DNA from 2 places in the Thalassotalea fusca genome. Region 1 is predicted to be linked to the other one. Evidence: predicted binding sites of a transcription regulator. Region 1 holds the regulator's gene; the other holds the start of a gene.
The links. The regulator LexA, encoded in region 1, represses DNA repair genes until DNA is damaged. The targets are predictions, from matches to a motif close to TACTGTATNNNNATACAGTA.

Region 2: the regulator LexA is predicted to act here: its motif matches at 4,662-4,681, upstream of ruvA (Holliday junction branch migration protein RuvA).

What each region holds. Positions count from the first base shown of each region.
Region 1 covers NZ_JBQRUN010000002.1:120,109-127,695, forward strand. Annotated here, with positions in the region: gene ctaD (cytochrome c oxidase subunit I) at 1-138, opposite strand, end outside; gene coxB (cytochrome c oxidase subunit II) at 150-1,631, opposite strand; gene lexA (transcriptional repressor LexA) at 2,229-2,843, opposite strand; gene ACSLUK_RS02935 (SUMF1/EgtB/PvdO family nonheme iron enzyme) at 3,042-4,706, shown strand; gene ACSLUK_RS02940 (winged helix-turn-helix domain-containing protein) at 4,861-6,699, opposite strand; gene ACSLUK_RS02945 (GumC domain-containing protein) at 6,985-7,587, shown strand, end outside.
Region 2 covers NZ_JBQRUN010000022.1:36,729-44,315, reverse strand. Annotated here, with positions in the region: gene tolA (cell envelope integrity protein TolA) at 1-761, opposite strand, end outside; gene tolR (protein TolR) at 765-1,190, opposite strand; gene tolQ (protein TolQ) at 1,203-1,886, opposite strand; gene ybgC (tol-pal system-associated acyl-CoA thioesterase) at 1,876-2,286, opposite strand; gene ruvB (Holliday junction branch migration DNA helicase RuvB) at 2,943-3,950, opposite strand; gene ruvA (Holliday junction branch migration protein RuvA) at 4,002-4,619, opposite strand; gene ruvC (crossover junction endodeoxyribonuclease RuvC) at 4,728-5,258, opposite strand; gene aspS (aspartate--tRNA ligase) at 5,336-7,129, opposite strand; gene ACSLUK_RS18100 (transporter substrate-binding domain-containing protein) at 7,253-7,587, opposite strand, start outside.

The sequences.
Region 1 (7,587 bases):
AAACATGATAAACGAGAACCAAAGGTATAAAGATCCAATGTCTTTATGGTTAGTTGTTAGCAACCAACGCTTTAATCCCGTCATTTTATGATCATGATGCTCGTGGTCATGCGAGTCATGAATAGCTTCAGTCGTCATAATGCTTCCCCTTACTTCGCACTCGCAGCATCTACATCTGCTGGTTGAACTAGATCGCCGGTGTCGTTACCCCAAGCGTTACGCTCAAAAGTCACCACTGCCGCGATTTCCGTTTTTGTTAATTGATCTTTAAATGGCGTCATTGCTGGGTTCTTTTGGCTGCCATTTAATACCATGTCGATATGCGCACTGACATCACCCAACACCATCGGGCTGCCTTTTAATGCTGGGAACGCTGGAGGTAGCCCTGCACCGTTAGCTTGATGACATGCTAAGCACTTACCGTTGTATACTTGCTCGCCCATCGCCATGAGCTCATCCATAGAATATGTTTTTGAAAGGTCTTCAGCAGGTGCTTTTTCTGCAGCGGCTTCTTGTACCGTCTCCACAACTTCTTCACTCACTGCAGGTACAGCGGTACTGGCGCCACCACTGGCAGCTTTAACATCTGCGGCTTGCACTAGATCGCCGGTGTCATTACCCCATGCATTTCGTTCATAAGTCACAACTGCTGCGATTTCTTTTGAACTTAATTGCTTACCAAAGGCTGGCATTGCTGCCTTACCGTTCAATACAATATCAATATGAGTGTTTATGGGCCCTGTGGTCGCAACTGGGCTTCCTTTAAGGGCTGGAAATGCTGGCGGTAATCCCATCCCTGAAGGTTGGTGACACGCTGCACAATACGCAGTGTAAGTTTGTTCACCTAACGACATAAGCTCTTCTTTAGACAGCGATGCAGTTAACGACGCTTGCTCAGCTGCAGCAGCTTCTGCAATAAGTCTATTTTGCTCATCAATCCAAGCGGCATAGTCTGCTTCAGATTTTACCTCAACGACAACAGGCATATAGCCATGATCTTTACCACAAAGCTCAGCACATTGGCCGCGGTAGATCCCTGGTTCATCAACGATGGTCCAAGCTTCATTAATAAAACCTGGGTTAGCGTCTTGTTTAACAGCAAACGCTGGTACCCACCAAGAGTGAATAACATCATCAGACGTAATTAAGAATCGAACTTTTTTATTGACCGGAATAACTAAGTGACGATCAACTTCCAGTAAGTAGTGTTCACCTTTTTCCGCTGACTGGCCATTTAGATTGTCATATTCTTCACGTGGAGTGGCCAATACAGAGTAAAACTCTATGTCTTGATCGAAATATTTGTAGTGCCATTTCCACTGAGAACCAGTGACTTGAATAGTGATATCAGAGTTGTCGTTGTTTTCCATTTCAACGAGCGTATTGGTTGCAGGAATCGCCATACCAATCAAAATGAGAATTGGCACTACCGTCCAAATAATCTCAACCTTTGTACTCTCATGAAATGTTGCTGGTGTTACGCCTTTCGATTTTCGATGAAAAATCATCGACCAAATCATAGCACCAAAAACGACTATCCCAATTACCGTACAGATGTAAAGCACGAACATGTGTAAGCCATACACTTCTCGACTTATCTCTGTTACCCCCTGGGTAAGATTAAGTTCCATTTCAGCCCAAGCTATACCGGGTAAAACTAAAAACCCCAATAACAGCCAACCTAGGTTACGTCTTTTCACTCGACATCTCCTCCGCCCTTTAAATGTAAAGTCATGCTTAGGCAGTAATACACAGCTCATGCTAGGCACGTCATTTTTATTTTTCTGTTGTTATTTTTGATTTGGCGTTTGCTACTGACTTCCGCAAGAAACCGTAACACCACCATATTCTTATTATTGCTTACTTTCTAATCTAGAATTACTTAATTATTAAACTAGGTCAATTTTTAATTTAGCGTGCTATGCTTAGAAATGGCAATAAAAACAATAGAGTTACCACTCTAAAAGCGCTATAACGCAGTGGTGACACGAACTACAGTAATTGTCGTATTTTTAAGCAGGCACTCGAAAAAAAGCTGATTTGACAAATTCGTGAAAAATTTTTACTGATTACTTTTTAATCTAAAACTCGTTTGAAAACGCGTTAGATAGGAAGTTTGGTATTGGATTTAATTAGGAGAGTAAGAAAAGATTCAAAAAACGGTAAAAGTTAGGCTTATTGAACATTCCGCCAATAAACCTAATAGTTAGCGATGATATATAAAACAATTACATCCAGTCAGCAGAACGAATTACACCAACGGCAATTCCTTCAACATTAAAATGTTGGTTAGCGAGATCTACTTTGATCGGTGCAAAGTCTTCATTTTCAGCATGTAAATACACCACATTACCTTCTTTTTTAAAGCGCTTAACAGTAACATCATCTTCTACACGCGCCACGATTACTTGACCGTTTTGCACATCAGTCGTTTGATGCACAGCCAGTAAATCACCATCTAATATGCCAATATCTTTCATACTTTCGCCATTTACCCGCAACAAATAATCCGCTGCAGGGTGGAAAAGATTACCATCAATTTGATAACGCTCTTCAACGTGCTCTTGCGCCAAAATTGGCTCTCCTGCAGCGACACGGCCAATAAGTGGTAGTCCTTGTTCTTCGGCATACTCTTCAGCTAGTCGAATGCCACGCGAGGTTCCTGGCAACATTTCAATGTAACCTTTTTTGGCCAGAGCTTTTAAATGCTCTTCCGCCGCATTTGCCGATTTAAAACCAAAAAAATCAGCAATTTCCGCACGTGTTGGTGGCATGCCGGTCGCTGATATTTTCTCTTTAATCAGATCAAAGATCTGTTGTTGTCTTGGGGTAAGTGGTCGCATAACAGCCCTGTATTTTTGAACAGTATCACTGTCATTGTATACAGCCTGTAAATAAACGCAAGGTATGTACTGAATTTAATCAGAAATTATCTATTCATATTTCTAAAATTTTTCTATTTTTAGCTAAAGCTAGGTTTTTCATAGGACTTTTCACCGCGCTATTGCTCATATTGCGCCAGTCTTTTACGAGGAATAACTATGAAAATAACTAAGCTTTTAATTGCTATGAGTATTGCCACTAGCAGTGTGTCCTACGCTATCAATAAACCAATCGAACCTGTCATGGTACAAATCCCTGCTGGCAGTTTCAAAATGGGGTCAACTAGCCGTGCTAATGCACAGCCTATTCACACCGTAAACATCCAGTCTTTTGGCATGAGTAAGTACGAGGTAACTGTTGCTGAATTCCGTCGTTTCGTTGAAATGACCAATTATCCTGTACCTCAAACGTGCCGACACGAGTTAGATGTGTGGTTTTTATTGCCCAGCAAAGGAAATTGGGAAACCAACAGGCTAAACACCAGTGAACATCAGCCTGTTGTGTGTATCAACTGGCAAGCCGCTAATGCGTACGCACAATGGTTAGCAAAAGAAACTGGCAGACCCTATCGACTACCTTCTGAAGCCGAATGGGAATATGCTGCGCGTGCTGGAACTAAAACCGATTATTACTTTGGAGATGATAAAGACAATACGCTCGTTTGTGATTATGAAAATACCGGAGATCGACGCGGTGAAAGCATATTGCAGCTCAATAACAATACAAGCTACTACAATTGGACCGGTGAAGTTGCAAATTGCGAAGATAATTCTGGCTACGCCAGTATCGTTGGCATGTACAAGCCAAACCCATTTGGATTACACGATATGGTCAGCAATGTAGTCGAGTTTCTCTCCGATTGCTACGTAGGAACTTATGAAGGTGCACCAACAGATGGTTCTGCACGTATTGACGGTAAGTGTGATCGTCGTGTAGTCCGTGGTAGTAGCTGGCACTGGAGTCACTTTCCATTAGCTAACCGCCGTTCAACAGACGAGATATTTTCTGGTGGTGTCAACGGATTTAGGTTGGTAATAGATAACCAAATCCCACCGATTTCGAACGAAACTAGGCAATTCATCCTATCACTTGAATTTGCTCAACAACAAGCACAGAAACGCCGTGATTTGCTACCCGAAATCCCCGCGCCGGTAAAAAATCTTCAGATTAGTCAAAACAGTAATAGTGTTAGGCTAACCTGGGACAACGATCAGCATGACCATACTGTTAGTTATCGCGTTTATCGCAATGCACTACCGGGAAAAATGTTTAAGATGATAGCCAATAATATTGATGAAATGCAGTTTATAGATGGCAACGTGCCAGCGCATGCTTATGATTATACAGTGGTTGCAGTTAGGCGACACACACAAAGCACCTATGCTCCCCCAGTAACTAAAGCGGCTAGTTGGGTTAAGCTACCCGCGCAAGTTGAAGCCGAATGGGCGACTAAAATAACCGATACAAAAAACAACACTGGTATTTCATTTACCTCAGATAAATCTCGTCGCATAGGCTATAACCTTACAGGTGCTGTAGGCATCGGTGAAGGTGCTGAGATGAGCTATCAAATTGAAGTTCCTAAATCAGGTGCGTATCAGCTGTCTTATCGTGTTGCATCTCCGAGGAACACCCTAGGATTTGAAATTTACAACGAGTCCAAAAAACTCACAGTTCAAAAAATTGACGCAACAGGCGGCTACCATGACTGGAAAACGCAAAACGGTGGAACCATTCATTTGGAAAAAGGCAAACATACAATTACATTGAGATCGCTCGACAATGACTGGAAACTCAATTGGTTTTCGATTGAACAATCTTAGTCACTGATTATTTGAACCAACAATAGCCATTTGTATCAAGCTATTGCTGGTTCTTTTCTTTATTTCTTTCTTTTCTGGCGTTGTTTGCAATCAATTGACTAAACACCAAGGTGATTTAGGCAGTCAATGCGTAATTTCTACTAATCAAACTCGCTTACTGTTCAATTAAGCTTAATGATGCGAGTACATTCTGATTGTTCTTACGCCAATTTGCTGTCGCGTTTTCACTAATAAATTGCGAGTAGAAGTCAAAATCTGTTTGCGTATCTGGATTGCTACATAACATTAGTGCTGCATCTAAGCTGATGCTATTAATACCCGCTAACTGCGCCAATTCGAAGGCTTCCTTTGCATAACGAATAAACTCAGTCTGCTGCTTGCTAGCCCTTGCATAAAGTGCTTTTAAATAAGCGTTATCCGCATTGACTGTTACCGCTTGGCTCAGTAATTGTTGTGCATCGCGCAATCGACCTTTGTCGATATAATACTGCATGAGTTGTTCTCTACTCGACTGGGCAACCCAGTGGTCTGGGGTCAATTCTGTATACTCAAGTACCCTTCTAAGATGAGGCTCTTTGCCGTCTTTACTGTCAGTATATATTGCATGATGGAATGGAATTTTCGCGAAACGATAAATCGGCAATTGATACGCTGTCATTTTTTGTTCCGCTTTGGTTAAGAAAGTGTATTTATCTTCCGTTTTTCTATGTTTATGTGCCATTACCGACAAATAGGTTAGCGCGTGGAGCTCACGCTCTATATCTTGAATTTCAAGTGCTAACATTGCTGCTCTTGTCAGATTATCTTTAATCGCCTCATAGTCGTTAAATTGATGGTTAATCCATGAATGAGCATGAAAAGAATCTATAAGCCTTGCCAAATCATTAACCTGAGTGAATTTTTCTTTAGCAGTAATCAATTTAACTTCACTTAGTTCAAATAACTGCTTTTGTGTTAGCACTCTGCTTTGATACAAAAATGCGACACCTTGTTGCTGAATATTTTGTTGCGCTTGAGCATTGCCTAAGAGTTTATCAGCGAGTGTCATCGCCTTTTCGTATTCACCCAGCTTAATATAGCTATCAATTAACTGTCCCAGCACAATTAAGTCATCAGGGGATTGCTGGTGAGCGATCGATAAAGACGCTTGCAGCAACTCAGGTGAGCGTGGCTCACTCACAATTTTACGAATAAAGGGTTGAGCCAAATGGTGATGCAATTGTTCCAGCAAACTCGGTAGTGAATCATCGGTCAATTGCCCTTGCCATTGACGCACCGGTCCCTTTAAAACGAAATCAAGGTGGTAGTTTTGTTCGAAAAAATACGCAGTTCCGGTCAACACTAGGGGATATTCAGCCGATATGGCTCGATATTCCAATTCTTGTGCAGCCGCGAATGCCGAAGTTGTCAGATTCTCGAGTGTTGCAATATCAATAGATTCACTATCATCTAAGCGAATGGTAGAGCGCGTGTCAGCCACTGTCAGTGAGAATGGAATATAGCCGATTCGTACGATTTCGCTTTCTGTGCTGTCTGATTCAAATGCATTTTTACTCATGAATACGAGCACAATGAATACGACAAGAAAGACGGCAATAGATAATAAAAGCTTAGGGCTTGTAGCAATGCTTTCAGGGCTTACTTTCGTGTCTTCCTTATCAAGAGTGAGTGAAGGAGCTGAAGGTGGCGTCTGCTGCGCTACTGAAGTTATATGTAATTGCCATTGATAGCCACGCTTGGGAAATGTTTTGATGGCACTCGTGCCGATAATATTTCTTAAATGACTTATGTTTTGAAATACAGCCTGATCAGAAACAATCTTTTCTTGCCAAACCATCGACAAAATATCGTCTTTACTCAGCACCTTGTCTAAATTTTCAATGAGTGCGAGTAGGACTTTAGCTTCGTTATGGCGGATGGCAACTGGTTCACCATTTTGCGTGAGCACTAAACTCTCACTGTTAAACTCGAAATTTTGAAACTGATAAAGCATTGTTTTTATTATTGGCGCAATTTAAACATTCAAGAGTATCTTAACTGAATCGCACTCAGGAATGGCAATTAATTTGTAAGTTGATTTGTAGTAGATTTGTTAAAGTGAACTTCGTCTATCAATTTCAATTGCTAGTCCTTTACTACGAGGAACGCATACTGTTCCAAGTTTTTTGGCTATACCACTCGCGGGTAAAATGTATTATTATGCTCCCCGCTAGCAAACGCGTATGGATGCACCCGATTTCTGCACGTAATTTAACTCAAACTAATTAATAAAAATCTCATGAGCAATTTATCAAAAGAAGAAGTACCACAATTAACTTTGTCGTTAATACCCCGTTTTATATGGAAGTATAAGGTTTTCATTTTTTGCTTTACCAGTTTTTGGTCAGCGCTCATGGTTGGATACGCGATCAGCAAGCCAAACATATATACTGCAAAAGGGCTGTATATGCCGAAAGGCGCAGAAAGTGGAGGCTCATTAGCAAAGCTAGCTGGACAGTTTGGCGGGCTTGCCAGTATGGCAGGGATTAATATTGGCAAAGGTTCGACAGATAAGACCGATGTAGCCTTAGAACTATTAAAATCAAGAGCATTTCTACAGAGCTTCATAGAAAAACATAACCTAACCGTTGCTTTATTAGCAGTAGAAAAGTGGGACAAGAGTACTGATCAACTAATAATTGACCCTAAACTATATGATGCAGAAAAAAAGGTGTGGGTGAGAGAAGTACCTGAAGGAAAAAGTGTTATACCAACTCCATGGGAAGCTTACTCTAAGCTTTCAGAAAATATTTCGGTAGACTACGCGAGTAAAAAAGGTACATTAAGCATAGAACTCTCCTATTATTCCCCAAAAATAGCGGCTGAATGGCTCGATTTATTG
Region 2 (7,587 bases), on a different contig from region 1:
ACAACATTGGTCACAAAACCAGAAGGTGCCAAACTAATTCGTAATTTACACGATTTACCTTCCATTGTGCTGCGATCGGTTATTAAGTTACGTTGAATCGTCTGAGTAATCAATGCTGTATATCGTTGAATTTCAGTCATCACTTGCTGGCGACGCGCTTGCTGTCTGCTTGCCATTTCTTCAGCCATTTGCTGCTCAAGTAACTTTTGTTGCTCCGCTCGCTCTCGTGCTTCTTGTTCTTTGCGTTTGCGCTCTGCTTCTTGCTTTTTACGAAGCTCTTCCGCTTTTTTAGCTGCTTGCTCTTCTTTTATACGCTTTGCTTTGGCATCAGCCGCGGCTTTATCGGCTGCTAGCTTTTCTTGCTCTTTGCGCTTGCGCTCTTTCTCAGCAGCATCCGCTTTCGCTTTGGCTTTTTTTGCAGCTGCGTCAGCGGCTTTCTTTTCGCTTTCTTTCTTCTTACGTTGCTTTTCTAGATCTTGAATTCGCTTCTCTTCCGCCGCTCTTTTCTCACGAGCACGTTTAGCGCGGTCTTCAAGTTCTTGCAAGCGTTTAGCTTCATCCGCTTTTTGCTTTTTAATGCGATTAACCTGCTCTGTAACCTTGCTTTTATCAATCGCTACCGCCTTAATAGGTTCTACCGTAGCAGGGACCGGCGTTGGCTTGGGAGGCGTTGCCGCAAAATCACCAAACAACAGCACTATAGCTAATACTGCATGTAAGGCAACACTGAGAGAAATGGCGACGGTATATTTGTGACTCACGTATTACTTCTCCAGCGAATCTGTCATTAAACCAACAGACGGCACACCTGCTTGTTTTTGCAATAGCACCATTAACTGGATTACCGCATCGTATGAAACTGCGCCATCGCCGTTAACCACTACAGGCGTATCGGGATTAACCTGCAAATGTGCAGCCACGAGCGTAGCAACTTCCTCAGCAGACATTGGCTCATTCTTGCCAGCTCCCACGGCTAAGTAGTAATTACCATTCGCGTCAACTGACGCAACTAGCGGCGGCTTACTGTCTTTACTTAAAGGCTCAGCATCCGCTTTAGGCAAATCAACTTTCACGCCTTGGGTAATTAGTGGTGCCGTTACCATGAAAATAATCAACAACACCAACATTACATCGATATACGGCACAACGTTTATTTCGGCGACTTTTTTTCTTCTAACACGATTGTACATAATCGTTCTCCGCTACGCTTGGCCTTCACTTGCAGTTTGTCGTTGCAAAATACTCGAAAACTCTTCCATAAAGTTGCCGTAGCTGTTTTCTAACTTTTCTACACTATGGCTAAAACGGTTAAATGCCATAACCGCAGGAATAGCAGCGAATAGTCCCATCGCGGTTGCCACCAATGCTTCTGCAATACCTGGTGCCACCATGGCCAAGGTAGCTTGCTCAACAGCGCCTAACGCGATGAAGGAATTCATAATCCCCCAAACCGTACCAAATAAGCCAATATATGGGCTGATTGACCCTACAGTTGCCATGAAAGGTAAATGTGTTTCCAGAGAATCGACTTCGCGAGATAATGCAACGCGCATTGCTCGGTGCGTGCCATCGACTACGGCTTGAGGTGAGCTAATATTGCTTTTTCTTAAACGTGCAAACTCTTTAAACCCTGCAACAAACAAACTTTCTATACCAGAAATTTGGTTACGCGCAGACACTTCATTGTAAAGGCGGCTTAAGTCAGCACCGCCCCAAAATTTGTCTTCAAACGTCTTTAATTGAGCACGCGCCTGTTGCAATACTTTTCGACGTTGGAAAATCATGGCCCAGCAAGCCACGGAAAATCCTAACAAAATAATCATTACCGACTTAACCAACAAGCTTGCTTGTAAAAACAATTCAAAAAAAGAAATTTCAGCTGACACGTTTTAATGCTCCAAGTAATTCATCAGGTATGGCACAAGGCTTTGCTCGCTCAAGATTAACAAAAACAACCAGAACGTCAGCTTGACAAAGTAGTTGCTCATTTTCGTTATATAAATACTGCTTAAATACAACACTTGCTCTTTTTAAGTCACTTATTTCTGTCACTACATTTAGCAAGTCATCTAGCTTTGCAGAGGCCAAGTACTCCATTTCAACCTTTCTGACCACAAAGCCGAGGTTTTGTTCTAAATAATAAGATTGATTTATGCCTAATTCGCGCAACCACTCAGTTCGTGCACGTTCGAAAAATTTTTGATAATTAGCAAAATACACGATCCCGCCTGCATCGGTATCTTCATAATATACGCGGAGAGGAAATGAATTTACTTTTTCAAACATTCAAAAATGACAACTTATTATTTAGTTCTTATAGCGCGCACTATAGTAATAGATTTACTCACCCTCAAACAAGCCCTTAGCCTATTTGTTTGTAATAAATTACAAATAATAGTTAATGACAAATAGTTAAAAGAAGAACAACAGCAAACACGACCCTCTCCAACCAACTTTCGCATTAGTTTTTCTAATGATAAAAATAAATTTTTTTCGTTTGTTAAAGGTATATCGTCTCGCTAAAATACACTTGTTTTCTGAGCTAGCGCACCGAACAACGCTCTTAACCCTTAAGCTTGTTCTTAGCCAGAATTCGTTAGTATTGATAGTTTTGCTGCTATCCATACTCTCTGACATGTTTCCTGGAATTGAATTTCCTTCTATCAACTTGAGATTTAAGTTGGCCCGCATCCCTTTATGCGGGCTTTTTTTTTGCCATTTTTCAAATTCGCCCGTAAAAAACAAAGATTAGCCGATAGAAAACTAACGCTAAATATCAACACTAGCCACTACATAAAATCGAAATGTCGATTAGTTTTATTAGTGAATAACCTAAACGCATAGGCCAATTAAATTCACGTATAGATTAATTAGAAAATTTTATTGCATAACTAGTCGGATTAGCACCAACTAGCCTGCATAATTATTTGTAAGAACGGATGTTAAGAGGTAGGTTTGACGATATTGAAGTGTTGATATGCCTTGTCGGTAACAATGCGACCCCGAGGAGTACGCTGTAAGAACCCCTGTTGAATCAAGAATGGCTCTAATACATCCTCAATCGTTTCACGCTCTTCACCGATAGCTGCGGCAACATTATCTAAACCGACAGGCCCGCCCATGAACTTTTCAATAATGGCTAGTAACAGTTTCCTATCCATAATATCAAAGCCTTCATTATCCACTTCTAACATTGCAAGTGCACTTGCAGCCGAATCTTGGCATACAACCCCAGCCGTTTTTACGTCGGCATAGTCTCGTACGCGACGTAACAACCGATTTGCGATTCGCGGAGTACCGCGAGAGCGACGTGCTACTTCGAAGGCACCTTCATTATCAATAGTAAGGTTAAGAAAGTGAGCGGAGCGATTGACAATATCCGTTAAGTCTTTGCTATTGTAAAACTCTAATCGCTGAACGATACCAAACCTATCTCTTAGCGGAGACGTTAGCGCCCCAGCTCGTGTAGTGGCACCGATAAGTGTAAACGGTGGTAAGTCTAATTTAATCGAACGAGCGGCAGGCCCTTCACCAATCATGATATCTAATTGATAGTCTTCCATGGCTGGATACAGTACTTCTTCGACCACAGGACTTAGTCGATGAATTTCATCGATAAACAATACGTCATTTTCTTCTAAGTTTGTCAGTAAAGCAGCTAAGTCCCCCGCTTTCTCTAATACGGGGCCTGAAGTAGTTCGTATATTAACGCCCATTTCATTGGCAACAATATTGGCAAGCGTGGTTTTTCCGAGTCCCGGTGGGCCAAAAATAAGTAGATGATCGAGTGGCTCGCTTCTCCGCTTAGCCGCTTCAATGAATATTTCCATTTGCGCTTTAACGTGATCTTGCCCCGTATAATCCTGCAAAAGCTTAGGACGAATGGCGCGATCTACATTATCATCTTCAAATGTAGCGGTAGGTTGAATGAGTCGATCTGCTTCTATCATTTTTACTTACTTCATATTAGTGCTATTTCAGCATATTTTCTGGAAAAGTGGTTATAACATGGCCTTTAATGCGTCACGAATCAAATCTTCGCTCGACATACCATCACTGTAAATTTGCTTAATAGCTTTATCAGCCTGACCTTGCGTATAACCCAGCGATATTAACGCATTTATCGCATCACCGCGACTATCAGTTACAATCGCTGACGCCACCAAACCATCAACGGGCATTTTATCCGTGAATGGGGTAAGCAATTCACTATTCCAGTCTTTAAGCTTATCGCGCATTTCTATCAATAAACGCTCAGCGGTTTTCTTACCAACACCTGGAATTTTAACAATGGTTGTCAAATCATCATGTGCTACACAACTCACAAACTGCTCTGCTGACATTCCCGACAATATTGCCAAGCCGAGTTTAGGGCCAACACCATTAACTTTAATGAGCAAGCGAAACAATTTTCGCTCTGTTTTGGTAGCAAAGCCATATAAAAGCTGAGCATCTTCACGTACAACGAAGTGCGTATAAATAGTAGCTTCTTCTTGTTCGTTAGGGAGTGCATAGATACTTGTCATTGGCATTGAGACTTCATAACCTACGCCCTGACATTCAATAACTATTTCCGGGGGAAGTTTTTCGATTAATGTACCTCGAAGACGACCAATCACTGTCTATTCACCTTTGAATTATAGAATATCCAGCAACCTTAACACTATATATTTATACAGTAAAGTTTTTGTGTTATTAGCAGGCTACAGAGAAGAAGAAAAAATGAATTACGAGCGTAAACGACCGCGCACGGTTTTGCTAACCTGCCCAGACATTTTGGTTAGAGAGTCATAACTGTGTGCATGACACAAGGCAACTGCTAGCGCATCGGCTGCATCAGCTTGTGGTGTTGCTGGTAATTTAAGAATTGAACGCACCATGTGTTGTACTTGCGCTTTGTCAGCTGCGCCAGTGCCAACCACAGATTGTTTGATTTGCCGTGCAGAATACTCCGCAATGCTAAGCCCTTTGTTTGTTGCCGCAACAATTGCAGCACCGCGAGCTTGACCTAATTTAAGCGCTGAATCAGGGTTTTTAGCCATAAAAACTTGCTCAATGGCAAACATATCCGGTTTAAATTGAATGATAATTTCAGATACACCTGCAAAGATAGTTTGAAGGCGTGTCGCTAAATCATCTCCTTGCGCAATTGCTTTGATGCAACCACTACCGAGATAATTAAAATGACGTCCTTGCTGTTCAATGACGCCATACCCTGTTAATCGTGAGCCGGGATCTATCCCCAGAATTATTGCCAAATTATGCTCTTTCTTTTTATTAAAAAAGGCGACAGTCACGAACCTAGCATGTTCGTGTTCTGTCGCCCTATCTAAGATTAGTCTTCTTGACTATCTTGTTGCTTTTCTTCTTGCTTAATGGTTTCAATACCTAATTCAACGAGTTGTGCTGGGTTAGCCTTACTAGGTGCATTAGTTAATGGACAAGCCGCCGTTGTTGTTTTAGGGAATGCCATTACATCACGGATCGAACTTGCACCCGTCATTAACATGACAAGTCTGTCCAAACCAAATGCTAAACCTGCATGCGGTGGCGCACCATATTGTAAGGCTTCAAGTAAGAAGCCAAATTTCTCTTGTGCTTCTTCATCACCAATACCTAAGATACGGAATACGGCTGACTGCATCGCCTGATCAAAGATACGAACTGAACCACCGCCTAATTCACAACCATTCAATACCATGTCGTATGCATTTGATAATGCGCCTACTGGGTTAGCCTCAAGCTCTTCTGGCGTTAAATTGGTTGGTGCTGTAAATGGATGATGCAATGCATGCATTCTGCCATCAATTTCTTCAAACATTGGAAAATCAACAACCCAAAGTGGCTTCCATTCGTCAGCAACAATACCTAAATCTTCACCTAGTTTTAAACGCAACGCGCCTAATGCTTCTGTTACAACCGTTTGATTATCTGAACCAAAGAATATGATATCGCCAGTTTCAGCGTTAACACGATCTAACAACGCTTTAACAGCATCTTCAGGCAAGAATTTCAAGATTGGCGATTGTAGCCCTTCCATACCTGCTGACAAGTCATTTACTTTCATCCAAGCTAAGCCTTTCGCACCGTAAATACCAACGAACTTAGTATATTCGTCGATATTCTTACGAGAGAACTTCGTTGCGCCCTCAGGCACACGGATCACAGCCACACGACCTTTTTCATCGTTTGCTGGCCCAGAGAATACTTTAAATTCTACATCTTTTAAGATATCTGCAACGTCTACAATCTCTAATGGATTTCGTAAATCAGGCTTATCTGAACCAAAACGAGTCATGGCTTCAGCGTATGGCATGCGAGGGAATTCACCCAAATCAACGTTGAGCAACTTGAGAAAAAGATCACGGATCATTTTCTCTGTTACTGCCATCACTTCGTCAGCGCTCATGAATGAAGTTTCAATATCGATTTGCGTGAATTCAGGTTGGCGATCAGCACGTAAATCTTCATCACGGAAACACTTAACGATTTGGTAATAACGCTCCATACCTGACATCATTAGCAATTGTTTAAACAACTGTGGAGATTGCGGCAAAGCGAAGAAATTACCTTTGTGTGTACGACTCGGCACTAAATAATCACGAGCACCTTCAGGTGTCGCCGCCGTTAAAATTGGCGTTTCGATATCAAGGAAACCTTGTTCTTCTAACGATTGACGAACTGCAGAAGTTACCTTAGCGCGAAAACGAATGCGTTCAGTCATTTCAGGGCGACGAAGGTCTAAATAACGATACTTTAAACGTTGCTCTTCTGAGTTATTTTGATGGTCATCTAATGTTAATGGTAATGGCGCCGCTTTGTTGATAATGGTTAGCTCTAAACCTAACACTTCGATGCCGCCTGTCGCCATATCTTTATTTACTTGGCCTTCAGGTCGAGCGCGTACTTTACCTTTCACCTGTACACAAAACTCATTTCTAAGCGTATTAGCTTTCTCAAGCACTTCTGGTAAATCAGGATCGTAAACAACTTGTACCAACCCTTCACGATCACGTAAATCGAGAAATATTACCGCCCCTAAATCACGACGGCGATTTACCCATCCACAAAGTGTTACTTCCTGACCAATGTGAGATTCGTTTACCTCACCACAATATAGAGTTCGCATAAAAAGTTGCCTTGAATGTTCGAATTTACTGCCGCGATTGTTCGCCAGCATTTATATAGGTGTAAAAATGCTGCACATTATAAAGCAATAGTGCTGAATGTCACCTGTATCAAAGCGATACTTTTATGAATAAAAGGTGTAATGGTTTTTTCCTTCCGCTTTTACCTGATACATGAGTGTATCAGCCACTTTAAGAAGGTCACTGTCTGTCTCACCGTCTTCCGGATAAATTGCAATACCAATACTACAACCAATGTTGGCAAACCCTGTCGACAATTCAAATGGCTGTTGCACTAAATTAAGAATTTTGTTGGCCACATAGGCCGCTTCATTCTTGTTGTGTAAACCCGTGAGCAAAATAACAAACTCGTCACCACCAAATCGCACAATGGTATCAGACACCCTAACACAGCTATCAAGGCGTGTGGCGACCAATTTTAACAATTCATCCCCCACGT